4 regions of the Pseudomonas sp. FW305-96 genome follow, and region 3 is predicted to be linked to each of the others. Evidence: predicted binding sites of a transcription regulator. Region 3 holds the regulator's gene; each other region holds the start of a gene.
What was found. Region 3 encodes FliA, which starts transcription of late flagellar genes. Its sites were predicted from a motif close to CTAAAGTTTNNNNNNNNNNNGCCGNTAA; they were not measured.

Region 1 (4,210 bases), on a different contig from region 3:
TTTACGCACACCTGTCTCAGGGAGCAAAGGCGCGATGATCATCGCCATTTCCGGAGCCGACAGTCAGAAGATCATCGAAAACCATGTACTGCGAATGATTGATCGCCCCCACGGGCGACAACGACGCTGGGTGCTGTACAACCTGGATACGCGCACCTGTATCCATCTCTCAGCCGTGCCCATGCAGGATGACGAGACCGGGACCGCCACCGAAGCAGAAACCCAGGCATGAAAAAACCCGGCCAAGGCCGGGTTTTTCGTACGCTCGTGGCTGCTTACAGCAGCGAACGGCCTTTGTTGGCCGCGATACGCATACGCAATGCATTGAGCTTGATGAAGCCCGCGGCATCGGCTTGGTTGTAAGCCCCGCCGTCTTCCTCGAAGGTCGCAATGTTGGCATCGAACAGAGAATCGTCCGACTTGCGCCCCACGACGGTGACATTGCCCTTGTACAGCTTCAGGCGAACAACGCCATTCACGTTGAGCTGCGAGGCGTCGATCATCTGCTGCAGCATCAGACGCTCCGGGCTCCACCAGTAGCCGGTGTAGATCAGGCTGGCGTACTTGGGCATCAGCTCATCCTTCAGGTGAGCGACTTCGCGGTCCAGGGTGATCGACTCGATGGCGCGGTGAGCCTTGAGCATGATGGTGCCGCCCGGGGTCTCGTAGCAACCGCGCGACTTCATGCCGACATAGCGGTTCTCGACGATGTCCAGGCGGCCGATGCCGTTGGCGCCGCCAATGCGGTTGAGCTCGGCCAGCACGGTGGCCGGGGTCTTCTCGACGCCGTCGATAGCAACGATGTCACCGTTGCGGTAGGTCAGCTCGATGTAGGTGGCCTGGTCCGGGGCATTCTCCGGGGAGACGCTCCATTTCCACATGTCTTCCTCGTGCTCGGTCCAGGTATCTTCCAGGACACCGCCTTCGTAGGAGATGTGCAGCAGGTTGGCGTCCATCGAGTATGGCGACTTCTTCTTGCCGTGACGCTCGATCGGGATACCGTGCTTCTCGGCGTAGTCCATCAGCTTCTCGCGGGACAGCAGGTCCCACTCACGCCATGGCGCGATGACCTTGACGCCAGGCTTGAGCGCATAGGCACCGAGCTCGAAACGCACCTGGTCGTTGCCCTTGCCGGTGGCACCGTGGGAAATGGCGTCGGCGCCGGTTTCGTTGGCGATTTCGATCAGGCGCTTGGCGATCAGCGGGCGGGCGATGGAAGTACCCAGCAGGTACTCGCCTTCGTAGACGGTGTTGGCGCGGAACATCGGGAAGACGAAATCACGCACGAACTCTTCGCGCAGGTCGTCGATGTAGATTTCTTTCACGCCCATCGCCTGGGCCTTGGCGCGGGCCGGTTCGACCTCCTCGCCCTGGCCGAGGTCAGCGGTGAAGGTCACCACTTCACAGTTGTAGGTGTCCTGCAGCCACTTGAGAATCACCGAAGTATCAAGGCCGCCGGAATACGCCAATACGACCTTTTTTACGTCCGCCATGCCATCACTCCACGGGGTTGTACGGAAAGCCGATGATTCTACCGGCCTTGCCGAAAAATTTACAATGGGGCGACAGCTTGTGACGACAAAGCGACAGGAATTGTCGAGAGCGCGACCCGCTGTCGCACTCAGGATTTTGCTGGAGCGGGCTGGGTGGCAGCGGCCGCAGGCGTCGCAGGCGCAGGTGCGGTAGCCGCGGGTGCCGGAGCCGCCGGCGCAACCGGTGGCGCCGGCTTCTCCAGCGGTTTCTCGACCGGTGTCACACGCTCGAGCTGGATGTTCACCCGGCGGTTTCGCGCCCGGTTGGCGGCAGAGTTGTTCTTCGCCAGTGGATAGCGCTCGCCGTGGAACCGCACGGTGATCTGCTCTTCCGGCACGCCATGGGCCTTGAGGTAGTCGGCAACCGCCAGTGCCCGTCGACGCGAGGTGTCACGGTTGGTCAGACGGTTGCCGCTGTTGTCGGAATGGCCGTTGAGCTCGATGCGGTTGACCGTCGGATCGGCCTTCAGATAATCGAGCAGCACATCCAGGCGAGCGCGCGCCGAGCTGTCCAGCTCGATACCGCCACCGGGGAAGCCGACCTGGGTCTGACGGATCTGGTCATAGTTCATCGGCAGCAGCTTGGCAGCACACAGTTGGTAGTCGCTGTAGGCCTTGGCGAAGCTGACTGGCATCACCTGCACTTGCATCGGCCGGCCACCCTCGCCCCGGTAGTTGCGCACCACCGTGCTACGGCCATCGAGCAGGCCATTGATCAGGCGGCTGGCCTGCCCCTGGCTGGAGGTGAACAGCACGCCAGTGCGGGCCATGTGCACCGCACCAAGGTTGATATCGCCCCGCCCTGGCTGCCAGGGGGCTGCGGCGGCCAGCAAGGTGGCGGAACCGGCGCCGAGGACGTTGCTGTCCGAACGCAGCTGGAACGTCGGTTGTTCGCCGGCACGGCGCACGAACTCGCCGCTGCCGAAACCGTCGATCGGCTGGATCAAGCGACATTCGAACTGATCACCCTCGACTTTCCAGGCGACGTTCTCCACGCGGGTCTGGAAGGTCATGGCCCCGGCCGGCAGGCTGGCGACAAGGGTGAACAGGGCTAGGTAACGCTGGCGCACGGTCGGCTCCACTGATTCTGACGGCTTACCTGAATGCTATCGGACGCCCGTCGGAAAACTTGATAGCCGTGCTCGAACAGGGGTTTTCCGGTAGCATTGGCTTCTGAGTTCGACCCGCCTGGAATCTCCAATGTCCGATCGCCTGACCCTCCTGCGCCCCGACGACTGGCACATCCATCTGCGCGATGGTGCCGTCCTGCCTCACACCGTCGGTGACGTGGCGCGTACCTTCGCCCGCGCCATCATCATGCCCAACCTGGTTCCGCCGGTGCGCAACGCCGTCGAGGCCGATGCCTACCGCGCCCGCATCCTTGCCGCACGCCCCGCCGGCAGCCGTTTCGAGCCACTGATGGTGCTGTATCTTACCGACCGCACCAGCCCGCAAGACATCCGCGCCGCCAAGGCCAGTGGGATCGTGTTCGCCGCCAAGCTCTACCCGGCCGGCGCCACCACCAACTCCGATTCGGGCGTGACCAGCATCGACAACATCTTCCCGGCAATCGAGGCACTGGCCGAAACCGGCATGCCCCTGCTGGTGCACGGTGAGGTCACGCGCAGTGAAATCGACGTGTTCGACCGCGAGAAGCGCTTCATCGACGAGCACATGCGCCGCCTGGTCGAGCGCTTCCCGACCCTGAAAGTGGTGTTCGAGCACATCACCACCGCCGACGCCGCGCAGTTCGTCACCGAGGCGCCGGCCAACGTCGGTGCCACCATCACCGCCCAGCACCTGCTGTACAACCGCAACCACATGCTGGTTGGCGGTATCCGCCCGCATTTCTATTGCCTGCCGATCCTCAAGCGCAACACCCACCAGGTTGCGTTGCTGGATGCCGCGACCAGCGGCAACCCGAAGTTCTTCCTCGGTACCGACTCGGCGCCTCACGCCAAGCATGCCAAGGAAGCCGCCTGCGGCTGCGCCGGCTGCTATACCGCCTACGCCGCCATCGAGTTGTATGCCGAGGCGTTCGAGCAGCGCAACGCGCTGGACAAGCTCGAAGGCTTCGCCAGCAAGCATGGCCCTGACTTCTACGGCCTGCCGCGCAATACCGACACCATCACCTTGGTGAGAGAGCAATGGACAGCGCCGGACAGCCTGCCCTTCGGTGACACCACCGTCATTCCCCTGCGCGCTGGTGAAACGCTGCGCTGGCGCCTGCAGGAGGACAACGCGTGAGCGAAGATCTGTACGAAGACGACCAGGACAGCCAGGTCAGCAGCGGCTCGCGCCATCCGATGGCCGAGCGTTTCCGCGGCTACCTGCCCGTGGTGGTGGATGTCGAGACTGGAGGCTTCAACAGCGCCACCGACGCGCTGCTGGAGATTGCCGCCGTCACCATCGGCATGGATGAAAAGGGCTTCCTGTTCCCCGAGCACACCTACTTCCATCGGGTCGAACCGTTCGAGGGCGCCAATATCGAGGCCGCCGCGCTGGAGTTCACCGGCATCAAGCTCGATCACCCGCTGCGCATGGCGGTGAGCGAGGAAAGCGCGCTGACCGATATTTTCCGCGGCGTGCGCAAGGCGCTGAAGGCCAATGGCTGCAAGCGGGCGATCCTGGTGGGGCATAACAGCAGCTTCGACCTGGGTTTCCTCAATGCCGCAGTG
Region 2 (4,210 bases), on a different contig from region 3:
GGTCGACCAGGATCAGTTGCGGCGATTCCAGGCGCGGCAGCAGGTCCTCGGCTTCGATCACCAGGGGCAAGCCGGAAAAGTCAGTCATCCACGGTCTCCAGGGTGCAAAGGGGGCGATTGTAGCGCAAGGCAATCATGAATGGCGGTTGCCGAAGAGGGCCAGGGCGCGCTCGATGCATTGCACGGTTTTACCGAATGCCTGCACGCTGACATCGGCCAGCGGTTTGCCGTCCTGGTCCGCCACCGCCAGCATCAGCACCTGGTCGCCGACCGCCAGCGAGCGCAGCAGCAGGTGTTCGCTGCGGAAGAATGCGCGCAGTGGCGCCGGCAGCAGTGCGGTGAACTGGGCGTGATTTTCGGGCGTCAGGCGCAATTGCCCGGCCTTGCTCATCAGTTTCTGCAGGAGTTTGTTCTGCGCGATCGGCAACGCAATGACGCCGGCTTCCTTGGGCAGGCCCGCAGTCTGCTGCACCCGCAGGTAGTCGGTAGCCTTGTCCAGGCTCAGCAGCATCAGACGCTGCATGCCGCACGCCAGCAGCGCTTCGCGGGCCTGGGTGGCCAGGTGCACGGTATTGCTGAACGGGCTCGGCTGGGCGAGCAACTCCTGGCACAACCTGCGCCAGCGACCAAGGTCCTCGGTGCTGGGCGGTGGCGGCGTGAGCATGTCCGGGTGCGGGCGGCGCTGGTGCCAAGGCCAGATCAGCGCCTCGGCCGGGTGGAACAGGGCATGCCGGGCGTGATGGCGGGCACTGGCCGCGGCCTGTTGGTGAACCTGCTGCTGGACATCGTCCAGCGTGGTCTGCAGATAGAGGGCTGTAAGCAGCTGCCAGCGCAGCAAATGCGGATTGTCCCAGCCGACCTGGGCGGCCAGTGCAAGGCCGTTGGCCAGCAGCACGGTATTCGGGGGCTGGTTGAACCAGCGGCGCAGGGCCGGCTCTTCGTCCAGGCGCTGCTGCTGGACAAGCGGGTCCTGCTCGCGGGCGATGTTCAGCACCTGCGCCAGCTGTTCGCGCTCGTCCATCAGCAGGCGGTAACCCTGGGTCACCCACTCGGGCAGGCGCCAGTGCTCGGCCATGGCCTGGCACAGTTGCATGATGCGCACGCCGAACAGTTGCTGTTCGACTTCAGCGGCTTCCTCGCCCTTGTGGATAACTCGCAGCTCCCAGGTATCCAGCAGCTTGGGATAGACCAGGGCCAGGGGCCACAGGGGCGAGAGGAACAGCAGGCTGCCCCAGTGGATTTCCTGCCACAGGCGCGCCAGGCGGCTGGCGAACAGGCCGTTGGCTTGCTGGGTGGCATGCTGGCTGATCAGCAGGAACTGGCGCAGCACCGGCGGGATCTCGTCGGCCGGCAGCGATGGCAGGCGTGCCAGCAGTTGGCTGACGCGGGCCAGGCCAAGGCGGTTCAGGGCTATTTCCAGGCTCTCGGCCGGTTCGGCCTGGCTGGCGTTGGCCGGGTGGTTGGCCTCGCGCAACACGCAGAGCACCAGCGCGGGGCTATCCTGCATCAGTTCGGCGATATCGCGCAGGGAGCGACGGCTGTCGTTGATAGCCTGCAGCACCCGATCATGGCTCTCTTTCGGCACCGGTACGCGGACCCCGTCGAGCAGCTTGATCCAGGCCTCTAGACTCGACGGAGCCTGACTTGGCACCTTGGTTTCAATTGGCATATTGACATCAGTCCGAACTGGCTTTTCGCAATGAGTGGCTATAGTCTGGCGCAGTTCTGCCGATAAGTAGAAGAAGAGTTTTCAAGCTTCCGTTCCCTATCCTGACCACGACAGCAAGTGCTTCCAACTTATGGCTAAAATTATCGGCATCATCGTCGTATTCGCGAGCGTGCTCGGCGGCTACGTGCTTTCCCACGGCAAGATCGCGGCACTGATCCAGCCGTTCGAAGTGCTGATCATCGGCGGCGCGGCCTTTGGTGCGTTCCTCCAGGCCAACCCTGGTTACATGACCATGCATGTGATCAAGAAGTCGCTGAAGATGTTCGGCACCCGTTTCACCCACACCTTCTACCTGGAAGTGCTGGGCCTGGTGTACGAGATCCTCAACAAGAGCCGTCGTGAAGGCATGATGGCGATCGAAGGCGACATCGAGGACGCCGCGGCCAGCCCGATCTTCGCCAAGTACCCGGCGGTGCTGGGTGATGAGCGCATGACCGCGTTCATCTGCGATTACCTGCGGATCATGTCCACCGGCAACATGGCGCCCCACGAGCTCGAAGGCCTGTTCGACATGGAGCTGCTGAGCATGAAGGAAGAGCTCGAGCACCCGTCCCACGCAGTGACCGGGATCGCCGACGGCATGCCCGGCTTCGGTATCGTCGCGGCGGTACTGGGTATCGTGGTGACCATGGCCTCGCTGGGTGACGGTGACCAGAAGTCCATCGGCCTGCACGTCGGTGCGGCGTTGGTCGGTACCTTCTTCGGTATTCTTGCTGCCTACGGCTTCTTCGGCCCGTTGGCCAATGCCCTGCGCCATGATGCCAAGGAAGAGTTGAACGTCTACGAGGCGATCAAGGCCTCGCTGGTGGCCTCGGCTTCCGGCATGCCGCCGTCGCTGGCGGTCGAGTTCGGTCGCAAGGTGCTGTACCCGGCGCACCGCCCGAGCTTCGCCGAGCTGGAACAAGCAGTACGCGGTCGCTAAGCCATGGAGAACAATCAGCCCATCATCGTCAAGCGCGTCAAGCGCTTTGGCGACGGCCATCACGGCGGCGCCTGGAAAATCGCCTTCGCCGACTTCGCCACGGCGATGATGGCGTTCTTCCTGGTGCTGTGGTTGCTGTCGACCGCCACGCCTGAGCAGAAGATCGCAATCGCCGGTTACTTCAAGGACCCGATCGGTTTCTCCGAAAGCGGTACGCCCTACATCATCGATCTGGGTGGCTCGCCAGAACTGGCACCGGAAAAGACCATCAACCCGGAAGTGAAGTCCGAACCGACGCCGGATACCAGCCTGCAACTGGACAAGGATCAGGTCGAGACCATGGCCGAGCAGGTCGAGCGCGAGCGCCTCGAGCTGCTGCTGCAGGAGCTGCAGAACAAGGTCGAGGAAAACCCGCAGCTGCAGAAGTTCAAGGACCAGATCCTGTTCGAGATCACCCAGGACGGCCTGCGCATCCAGATCATGGATGCCGAGAACCGGCCGATGTTCGACCTGGGCAGCGCACGCCTGCAGCCGTACTTCGAAGACATCCTGCTGGCCATGGCCGACACCATCAAGGCGGTGCCGAACAAGATCAGCATCAGTGGCCATACCGATGCCAAGCCGTACTCCGGTACCGGCGATTTCGGTAACTGGGAGCTGTCGGCCAACCGCGCGAACGCGGCGCGTCGTGCATTGGTCGCTGGAGGCTATCCGGATGAGCAGGTGGCCCGCGTGGTCGGTTATGCTTCGTCGTCGCTGTTCGACCGTGCCAACCCGTTCAACCCGGTCAACCGCCGTATCGACATCATCGTCCTCACCAAGAAGGCGCAGCGCGATATCGAGGGTGAACAGGGCAAGCCGGAGGCTGCGCCGCCTGCCGCTGACACACCGCCTGCGAGCGCAGCGCCAGGTGCAGCCGCGACACCGGGCGATACGCCGATGCAGCCGCGTGAGCTGCGCCAGAAGCTGAACATCTTCGAAGATGGCGTATTGAAGATGGACGAGGCCAAAGACCAGTAAGTAACAGGGGCCGCTTTGCGGCCCCGATGCATTCAGAACCCCCGCCTGATCTTGGCCTTGAGATCGGCATGGAAGAAATCCGCATTGTCCCTGTCCGACACTGCGCCGCCCCCGGCCGGCGAAGCCATGGCCCGGCCAAAGGTCTGTTCGTCATGATAGGCGCGCACGAACAGGTCGATATGCTCTCGTTCCCGCATTACTGGCCACTTGCCCAAGCGCTGCGGCAGGTCAGTCGAGCCAGCATGGTAGAAAGTCACCCGCCGATGCGCCATGGCCGCAGCGCCCAGTAGCCAGGCCGTCCACCAGCCTTCGGCATGGGCCTCGCAGAGCACTCCGATCCAGTGAGTGGCATCGGCCATGTGTTGGCAAAAGCTGCCATGCAGGTCGTCGTGGGTCTGCCCTTCACTGTCGAAGGGGACGAGTTGGGTGGGAATGCCTTCTAGTAGCAGCCACTCGTTCAGGATGAAGGCATCGAGCCGTTCGTTCTGGTGGTAACTGATGAATACCGGCATCTGTGCTGCCCTCCCTGATCAATACCG
Region 3 (4,210 bases):
TGGCCTATCTGACCGATGGGCCGCGCATTCCCGACGACCTGCAGCTACCGCGCAAGCACCAGTTGGTAAGCCGCGCCGTCAGTGTGCAATTGCAGGAAGAGCCCAGCGACGAGGCCATGGCCGACATGTTCGCTGATCTGTACCACAGCCCTGGCAAGCGCGCGGGTTGAGGGTGAATACTGTGCAAAGTACCTACATCATGGGGTTGCCCGGCCGGACCGTGGCCTTGAATGTTCAGCCCCTCATGTGGCCTGGGTCCAAGCGAGACAAGGTAAAGAACAGACATGGGTAGCATGCATCCCGTACAGGTGATCGCCGTGACCGGTGGCAAAGGTGGCGTCGGCAAGACTAACGTTTCAGTGAACCTGTCCCTGGCGCTGGCCGAACTCGGCCGCCGGGTGATGTTGCTGGACGCCGACCTGGGCCTGGCCAATGTCGACGTTCTGCTGGGGCTCACGCCCAAGCGCACCCTCGCCGATGTGATCGAAGGCCGCTGCGAGCTGCGTGATGTGCTGTTGCAGGGGCCGGGTGGTGTGCGCATCGTCCCGGCGGCCTCCGGCACGCAGAGCATGGTGCACCTGGCGCCCGCGCAACACGCCGGCCTGATCCAGGCCTTCAGCGACATCGGCGACAACCTCGATGTGCTGGTGATCGACACGGCTGCGGGTATCGGTGACTCGGTGGTCAGTTTCGTTCGCGCCGCCCAGGAAGTGCTGCTGGTGGTGTGCGACGAGCCGACCTCGATCACCGACGCCTATGCGCTGATCAAGCTGCTCAACCGCGATTACGGGATGAATCGATTCCGTGTGCTGGCCAACATGGCCCAGAGCCCGCAGGAAGGCCGCAACCTTTTCGCCAAGTTGACCAAGGTCACGGACCGCTTCCTCGACGTCGCCCTACAATACGTCGGTGCCGTGCCTTACGACGAATGCGTGCGCAAGGCCGTGCAGAAGCAGCGGGCGGTCTATGAGGCCTTCCCTCGGTCCAAGTGCGCGCTGGCGTTCAAGGCCATCGCGCAGAAGGTCGACAGCTGGCCGCTGCCTGCCAACCCGCGTGGGCACCTGGAATTCTTTGTCGAGCGCCTGGTGCAGCCCACCAGTGCAGGGCCGGTGCTATGAGCGCGAGCGGTTTCAAGATGTACAGCAAGGCCGCCAAGGATGCGCAGTACGAGCTGATCGAGCGCTACGCGCCGTTGGTCAAGCGTATCGCCTACCACCTGCTGGCACGCCTGCCGGCCAACGTCCAGGTCGAGGATCTGATCCAGGCCGGGATGATCGGCTTGCTGGAAGTGGCCAACAAATACGATGCCAGCAAGGGTGCCAGTTTCGAAACCTACGCCGGTATCCGTATTCGCGGCGCCATGCTCGACGAGGTGCGCAAGGGCGATTGGGCGCCGCGTTCGGTGCACCGCAATACGCGCATGGTCAGTGACGCGATCCGCTGTGTCGAAGCAAAGACTGGCCGCGACGCTAAAGATCACGAGGTTGCTGCCGAACTCCAATTGAGTCTCGATGATTACTACGGGATTTTGAATGACACCTTGGGCAGCCGCCTGTTCAGTTTCGACGACCTGCTGCAGGACGGCGAACATGAAGGGCTGCACGAGGACGGAGCCAGCGGCCAGCTGGAGCCGGCGCGTGACCTGGAAGACGAGCGCTTCCAGGCCGCGCTGGCCGATGCGATCGCCAACCTGCCGGAGCGCGAACGCCTGGTCCTGGCGCTGTACTACGACGAAGAGCTGAACCTCAAGGAAATCGGTGAGGTGCTGGGGGTCAGCGAATCGCGTGTCAGCCAGTTGCACAGCCAGTGCGCCGCGCGTTTGCGCAGCCGCCTTGGGGAGTGGCGGGCACGTTGAACCCGGGTTCAGTGCAGTCGTTTTTTTTGTAGTGCCGAATTGATTGAGCGCGCGCTCGGCGCCGAGCGCGTTTAAGACTGCTTGGAGGTCTAATTGAACAAAGACATGAAAATCCTCATCGTTGACGACTTTTCGACGATGCGGCGGATCATCAAGAACCTGTTGCGTGACCTGGGGTTCACCAACGTCAAGGAAGCTGATGACGGCAACACGGCACTGCCAATGCTCACCAGCGAGCATTTTGACTTTCTGGTGACCGACTGGAACATGCCGGGCATGACCGGTATCGACCTGCTGCGCGCCGTTCGCGCCGACGAGCGCCTCAAGCACCTGCCGGTGCTGATGGTCACCGCGGAAGCCAAGCGCGAGCAGATCATCGAAGCTGCCCAGGCCGGCGTGAACGGCTATGTGGTCAAGCCTTTCACCGCCCTGGCGCTGAAAGAAAAGATCGAAAAGATCTTCGAACGCGTCAACGGCTGAGTCACGTCTGGGGGGCGCAATGGAGTCAACCAACAACTCTTTGGGTGAGTTCGAATCAACCCTGAAGAAGCATGCGCAGGAGCTGGTCGAGAGCCTGGAGCGCGGCCGCTTCGGTGAGGCGGTGCAGCTGATCCACCAACTGAACCAGACCCGCGACCGCGGGCTGTACCAGGAAGTCGGCAAGCTCACCCGCGAACTGCACAGTGCAATCGTCAACTTCCAGATCGACCCGGCCATGCCGCAGGCCGAGGAAGTGTCGCAGATTACCGATGCCGCCGAGCGCCTCTCCTACGTGGTCCGTCTCACCGAAGGTGCGGCCAACCGCACCATGGACCTGGCGGAGGCGTGCACCCCGGTGCTCAACGACCTCGCCGCCGAGGCCCAGAGCCTGTCCGCCGACTGGCAGCGCTTCATGCGTCGCGAAGTGGCGGCGCCGGAGTTCCGTGAGCTGGTCAAGCGTGTGGACAGTTTCCTGACGCACAGCGCCGAAGGTAATCAGAAGGTCGCCGGCCATATCAACGATATTGTCCTGGCCCAGGATTATCAGGATCTCACCGGCCAGGTGATCAAACGGGTGACCACCCTGGTCACCGAAGTCGAAAGCAATCTGCTCAAGCTCGTGCTGATGGCAAGCCAGGTCGACCGCTTTGCCGGTATCGAACATGACCACCAGCAGCTGCGTGCTGAAAAAGATCAAGAAAAACATCCGACTCGGGGTGAAGGTCCGCAGATTCATGCCGATAAGCGTGAAGACGTCGTGTCCAGCCAGGACGATGTCGACGATCTGTTGTCCAGCCTGGGTTTTTAAGGAGCACGTTTAATGAGCTTCGGCGCCGATGAAGAAATCCTTCAGGATTTCCTGGTAGAAGCCGGCGAAATCCTCGAGCAACTGTCCGAGCAATTGGTCGAGCTGGAAAGCCGGCCCGATGATGCGGACCTGCTCAACGCGATTTTCCGCGGTTTCCACACTGTAAAAGGGGGCGCCGGCTTCCTTCAGCTCAATGAGTTGGTGGAGTGCTGCCACATTGCCGAGAACGTGTTCGACATCCTGCGCAAAGGTGAGCGCCGGGTCGACGCGGAACTGATGGACGTGGTGCTCGAAGCGCTCGATACGGTCAACAGCATGTTCGGCCAGGTGCGCGAGCGCACCGACGTCACGCCGGCCACCCGTGAGCTGCTGGCGGCGCTGTCGCGCCTGGCCGAGCCCGCTGGCGCCGAAGAACCGGCCCCGGTCGAGGTGGCTGTTGTCGCCGAAGCGCCGGCTGCCGAGCCCGACATCACCGACACCGAGTTCGAGCAACTGCTCGATTCGCTTGATGCAGTCAAGGCTGAAGCCCAGGTTCACGAGCAATTGCAGGGTGAGCAGGTCAGCGCGGGTGGTGACGAGATTACCGACGCCGAATTCGAGTCGTTGCTCGACCAGCTGCACGGCAAAGGCCAGTTCTCGCCCGATGCCGCTGCCAGTGAGCCAGCGGCCGTTGCCCCTGCCAGCGATGAGATCACCGACGACGAGTTCGAGTCGCTGCTCGATCAGTTGCACGGCAAGGGCACCTTCGCCGTCGATGCATTGCCTGGCGTCGCTGCGCCCGCAGCCAGCGCGGCACCAGCGGCGGCTGACGAGAGCATCACCGAACACGAATTCGAGGCGCTGCTCGACCAGTTGCACGGCAAGGGCAAGTTCTCTGGCGAGGCGGTTGTGGCCGAGGCGCCAGCCGCCGCCGTTGCCGCGCCTGTCGCGGCCAAGGCCGAAGCCAAGCCGGTTGCCAAACCTGCGCCGACGCCTGCTTCCGCGCCAGCCGCCGCCAAGCCTGCCGCCCCGGCCCGGGCGCCGGCGCCGGCCGCCGACAAGCATGGCGCCAGCGAGGCGGAGACTAC
Region 4 (4,210 bases), on a different contig from region 3:
GTGATTGCGTCGCCTGATCTGGCAGTATCGAATGCCATAACGCCAGAGCCGCCGTCATGTCCGCTACCGTCAGCCCGTTGCTGCTTGCCCTGCGCGAAGGTACCCGCGCCTGCCACCAGAGGCTGGAAGCCCGGCTGCCTTTCTTCAGCGAGGGCTTCGACCGCGCGGCCTACGCCGACCTGCTCGGGGCCTACCATGGCTTTCATGCGCCGCTGGATTTACTGCTGGGCGCCTACCAGAGCGCCGAACGCCACAAGACGCCCACCCTGTCACGCGACCTGGGCGCCCTGGCCATCGATATCGAAGCGCTGCCCTGGTGCCACGCCCTGCCTCGCATCGATGACGAAGCCAGCGCGCTTGGGGTGATGTATGTACTTGAAGGCTCCACGCTCGGTGGCCAAGTGCTCAAGCGGGCCATGGCCGAACGCCTGGGTATCGACGCCGACAACGGCGGCGCGTTCCTCGACGTCTACGGCCCGCTGACCGGCGCACGCTGGCGCAGCTTCCTCGAGCGACTGGCTGCCGCGACCCCGGAGCCGACCGCCCAGGCCCGGACGGTAGAAGCCGCTGTAGACACCTTCATCTGCTTCGAACAGTGGCTCGAAGAACGACAGGTGCTGGCCTGCTGAACTCCCTCACCGACGGCACTGGTGCAACAGCGACGTTACCAGTGGCGTCATCCCGATGGCCACCACGCACAAGCCACCGCACAACAACGCAAATCCCAGTGCCCGCAACGGGTGCAAGGTATTGAAGAACGCCAGCACCAGCAGCACCAGCAACAGCGCCAGCCAGTAGCGAACTGCCGCCCTTGGAATGGCCACCATCAACAGGTTGAAGAGCACGAAGGCGTAGAACACCAGCATCGTCGCCAAGCCGACGCTGACACCTCGCGCCATCGGCGGGCCGACATGCTGCCGGTAGAGATCGAAGCCAAGGCTCAAGATAAAGGGAAAAGCCACACACCCCAGTGCGTGCAGCAGGAAGCGGGAAAGCAGCGGCAACATTCGTCCTTGATCCTGGAGTCGGCCAAAGGTTGCGCATGGCCGTGAGTGAGGAAAGCGGATGCTAATGCCCTGAATAGACGCCAGCAAGCCGCAGCCCCATTGGTCGGCAAACACTCGTGACAAAGACCTGCTTTTCCGGCTTTGCGGCACGCAGCAGAATCCCTACGTCTGTGTTTCATGAAATCCTGCAGGATCGCCCCCACAGCAAAGGCGCTGGACAACCTGATAGCGAGCCCCGACATGAACGTCATTGCCTGTGACCTGCACCACCTGGACGCCACCGCGGACCCAAGCCGAGGGCGCGCAGCGGTTGAGCCTGGACACCGCCAGGAGCAACCTTGCCGCCCAGGCGCTGTATGAATCGCTGGGGTATGAGGCCGAGCAGGAATTCGTGACCTATCACAAGGTGCTCGATCACTGAAGGTAGCCATGGGAGCTTTCGATATCCGCTTTCGCTCAGCGCGAGGGAGGCAGCTATACGCGGGTGTGCAAGACCGTGGAGTAGGAACCCGGCTGGCCCGAAGGCCTCCCACGTATAGCCGCCATTGAGCGACTTGGACCACATCCTCGGGCTTGCACACCCGGTCGTTGAATTGGCAACGACAGGGCGAGATTAGGGAATGCGGCTGGCCAGAACAACAGCTGAAAGGCCGTGAAAGCATGGTTGGGAAACGTCCTACATGAAATAGGGAAAGTCTTAGTAATCGTCCTTAATCAACAGCTCAGAGCTCTTTGTGGGGCAAACCCGCTCCTACGCATCTTTGCTACTTTCCCGCCAAGTCAGGACAATTTCTGAATTTCCTGTACACGAAATATCTACTAAAGGTTTATATTCCGCCCGCCGAAACAGAAAAGGTAGCAAGTGGCCACCACCCTAGCGAAGCGGCCATGTACACCCTTCACACTCACGGATGGGCGTCACGATGAAAATAAAAAACAAACTGATCCTGGCCTTCGTACTGGTGGCCTTTATCCCGGTCGCCCTGGTTGGCGGGATTTCGGTGCTGAACATCCGCAGCGAGGCGGTCGATCAGTTCCTCGACGGTAGTACCCGGGAAATTCGCCAGATCGACGGCAACATGCGCCAGTTCTTTGATGGCACGTTGCAGAACGTCGATCAGATGGCCAAGGATCCTGTATACACCTCGGTCACCTCGCTCAAGGACTACACCGGGGCCGATGCCGCCAGCCAGCCGATGCCCGAGGCTGCGCAACGGGTCATCGACGCCTTCGCCCGCTACGGCACCACTCACCCGGCAGCGGCGATCCTTTCAATCGGCCTGGAAGACGGCAGCTACGCCAAATGGCCGGATGATCCACAACTGGCCAAGTACGACCCGCGCACCCGCCCCTGGTACAAGGCCGCCATGGCCAGCCCGGACAAGACGGTGCGCACCGCCGCGTACTACTACGACAAGGACGACGTGGCCCTGGTCGGCACCGCCCGCGCGCTGCTCGACGCGGCCGGCAAGGCCAAGGGCGTGTTCGTGGTCAGCGTGTCGCTGAAGAACCTCACCGAGCTGGTCAAGAGCATCAAGCTGGGCGACAGCGGCTACGTGATGCTGATCGAGGACGGCACCGTGCTGGTCGACCCGCGCAACGCCGGGCACAGCTTCAAGCAGCTCAAGGATCTCGGCGCACCGTACGCGGCGTTGGCCGCCACCGAGCAAGGCGCCACCGAGGTGGTGATCGATGGCGTGCGCTACATGGCCAATGTGTGGACCTCCCCAGGCCTGGGCTGGCGCTTCGTCGGGCTGATCGAGTACGACGAGGTCATGGCCGCGGCCACACGCATGACCTATGTCACGGCGGTGATCGTGGTGCTGCTGGCGCTGATCTTCGCCGGGGTGGCGGCAGCGTTCTCGCGGGTGATCGTCAAGCCCATCGGCCAGGTGAGCACCGGCCTGCAGTCGATCGCCGAGGGTGAAGGCGACCTGCGCCGCGACCTGCAGGTCCAGGGCAAAGATGAAACCGCCGAGCTGGCCGGCTGGTTCAACAAGTTCCTCGCCGCCATCCGCCAGCTGATCCAGCGCATCGGCGCGGCCTCGACCAACCTGCACGAAGCCTCGCGCAGCAACAGCGAGATGGCCGGTAACATGAACGAGGCCGCCGGGCGTCAGCGCGAGGCGGTGGAGCTGGTGTCCACTGCGTTCAACGAAATGGTCGCCACCGCCAACGAAGTGGCGCGCTCATGCAGCAGCGCCGCAGATGCCGCCGAACATGGGCACCGGCGGGTGGCCGAGGGCAAGCAGCAGATCGAGGCGACCACCGACAACGTCAATCGTCTGGGTCGGCGCCTGAGCGAGTCGTCTCAGGCCATGGTCGAGTTGGAAGAAGGCAGCCGCAGCATCAACCAGATCCTCGGCACCATCCGCGCCATCGCCGAGCAGACCAACCTGCTGGCGCTCAACGCCGCGATCGAGGCCGCCCGGGCCGGCGACCAGGGGCGTGGTTTCGCGGTGGTGGCCGACGAGGTACGGGCACTGGCCAAGCGCACCGCCGATTCCACCGGCGAGATCGACCAGTTGCTCAATACCCTCGGCGGCAAGACCCATGAGGTCTCGCAAAAGATGGAAAGCTGCCTGGACCTGTCGCGGGCCAGCGTGACGTCAATCGAAAGCGCGCGTGACAGTTTCGAGGGTATCCAGCTGTCGGTGAACGAGATCCGCGACCAGAACCTGCAGATCTCGGCGGCCGCCGAGGAGCAGCACAGCGTCGCCGAGGAGATCAACCGGCACATCCAGCAGATCTACGACGAGGCACGACTGGTAGAGGGGCTGGCCAGCTCTGCACAGGCCGACTCTGGCAGGCTGGCACAGTTGTCGGATGAGCTGAACGGGTTGGTGGGGCGCTTCAAGTCGTAAGGCCTCCAGCAGCTGGGGCCGCCAGGCGGCCCTTTTGCCACGGTTCGTCGCCACGACAAGCCGACTCTCCACAGGCGATGCTGCACCGCGATGGCATCACCCCGCCCTGGGCAAGTCGGCCAACACCCCTTCAATCTCCCCTAGCACCGCCGGATCATCCAGCGTCGATGGCGCCGTGTAGGCCTGGCCATCGGCGATCTTGCGCAGCACCGCCCGCAGGATCTTGCCAGAGCGGGTCTTGGGCAGGCGCTTGACCAGGCGCACGCGGTTGAAGCAGGCCAGTGCGCCGATCTGTTCGCGCACATCCGCCACCAACTCGCCCTGCAGTTGCGCCTCGCC

Region 1: AC3WL2_RS23890 (flagellar protein MotY) is a predicted target of FliA. The motif match lies at 2,639-2,666, and genes of this name have one in related genera.
Region 2: motA (flagellar motor stator protein MotA) is a predicted target of FliA. The motif match lies at 1,708-1,735, and genes of this name have one in related genera.
Region 4: AC3WL2_RS25500 (methyl-accepting chemotaxis protein) is a predicted target of FliA. The motif match lies at 1,828-1,855, and genes of this name have one in related genera.

Annotation. Positions count from the first base shown of each region.
Region 1 is NZ_JBYSYW010000044.1:16,670-20,879, reverse strand. It holds gene AC3WL2_RS23900 (hypothetical protein) at 1-232, shown strand, start outside; gene AC3WL2_RS23895 (argininosuccinate synthase) at 276-1,493, opposite strand; gene AC3WL2_RS23890 (flagellar protein MotY) at 1,622-2,602, opposite strand; gene pyrC (dihydroorotase) at 2,733-3,779, shown strand; gene rnt (ribonuclease T) at 3,839-4,210, shown strand, end outside.
Region 2 is NZ_JBYSYW010000063.1:1,685-5,894, forward strand. It holds gene AC3WL2_RS25650 (rhodanese-like domain-containing protein) at 1-88, opposite strand, end outside; gene AC3WL2_RS25655 (HDOD domain-containing protein) at 134-1,669, opposite strand; gene motA (flagellar motor stator protein MotA) at 1,800-2,651, shown strand; gene motB (flagellar motor protein MotB) at 2,655-3,671, shown strand; gene AC3WL2_RS25670 (molecular chaperone Tir) at 3,704-4,183, opposite strand.
Region 3 is NZ_JBYSYW010000045.1:3,629-7,838, forward strand. It holds gene flhF (flagellar biosynthesis GTPase FlhF) at 1-170, shown strand, start outside; gene fleN (flagellar synthesis regulator FleN) at 285-1,118, shown strand; gene fliA (RNA polymerase sigma factor FliA) at 1,115-1,855, shown strand; gene AC3WL2_RS24035 (chemotaxis response regulator CheY) at 1,961-2,335, shown strand; gene AC3WL2_RS24040 (protein phosphatase CheZ) at 2,355-3,143, shown strand; gene AC3WL2_RS24045 (chemotaxis protein CheA) at 3,156-4,210, shown strand, end outside.
Region 4 is NZ_JBYSYW010000058.1:8,279-12,488, forward strand. It holds gene AC3WL2_RS25485 (biliverdin-producing heme oxygenase) at 57-629, shown strand; gene AC3WL2_RS25490 (hypothetical protein) at 636-1,007, opposite strand; gene AC3WL2_RS25495 (GNAT family N-acetyltransferase) at 1,258-1,428, shown strand; gene AC3WL2_RS25500 (methyl-accepting chemotaxis protein) at 1,931-3,871, shown strand; gene AC3WL2_RS25505 (propionyl-CoA synthetase) at 3,968-4,210, opposite strand, start outside.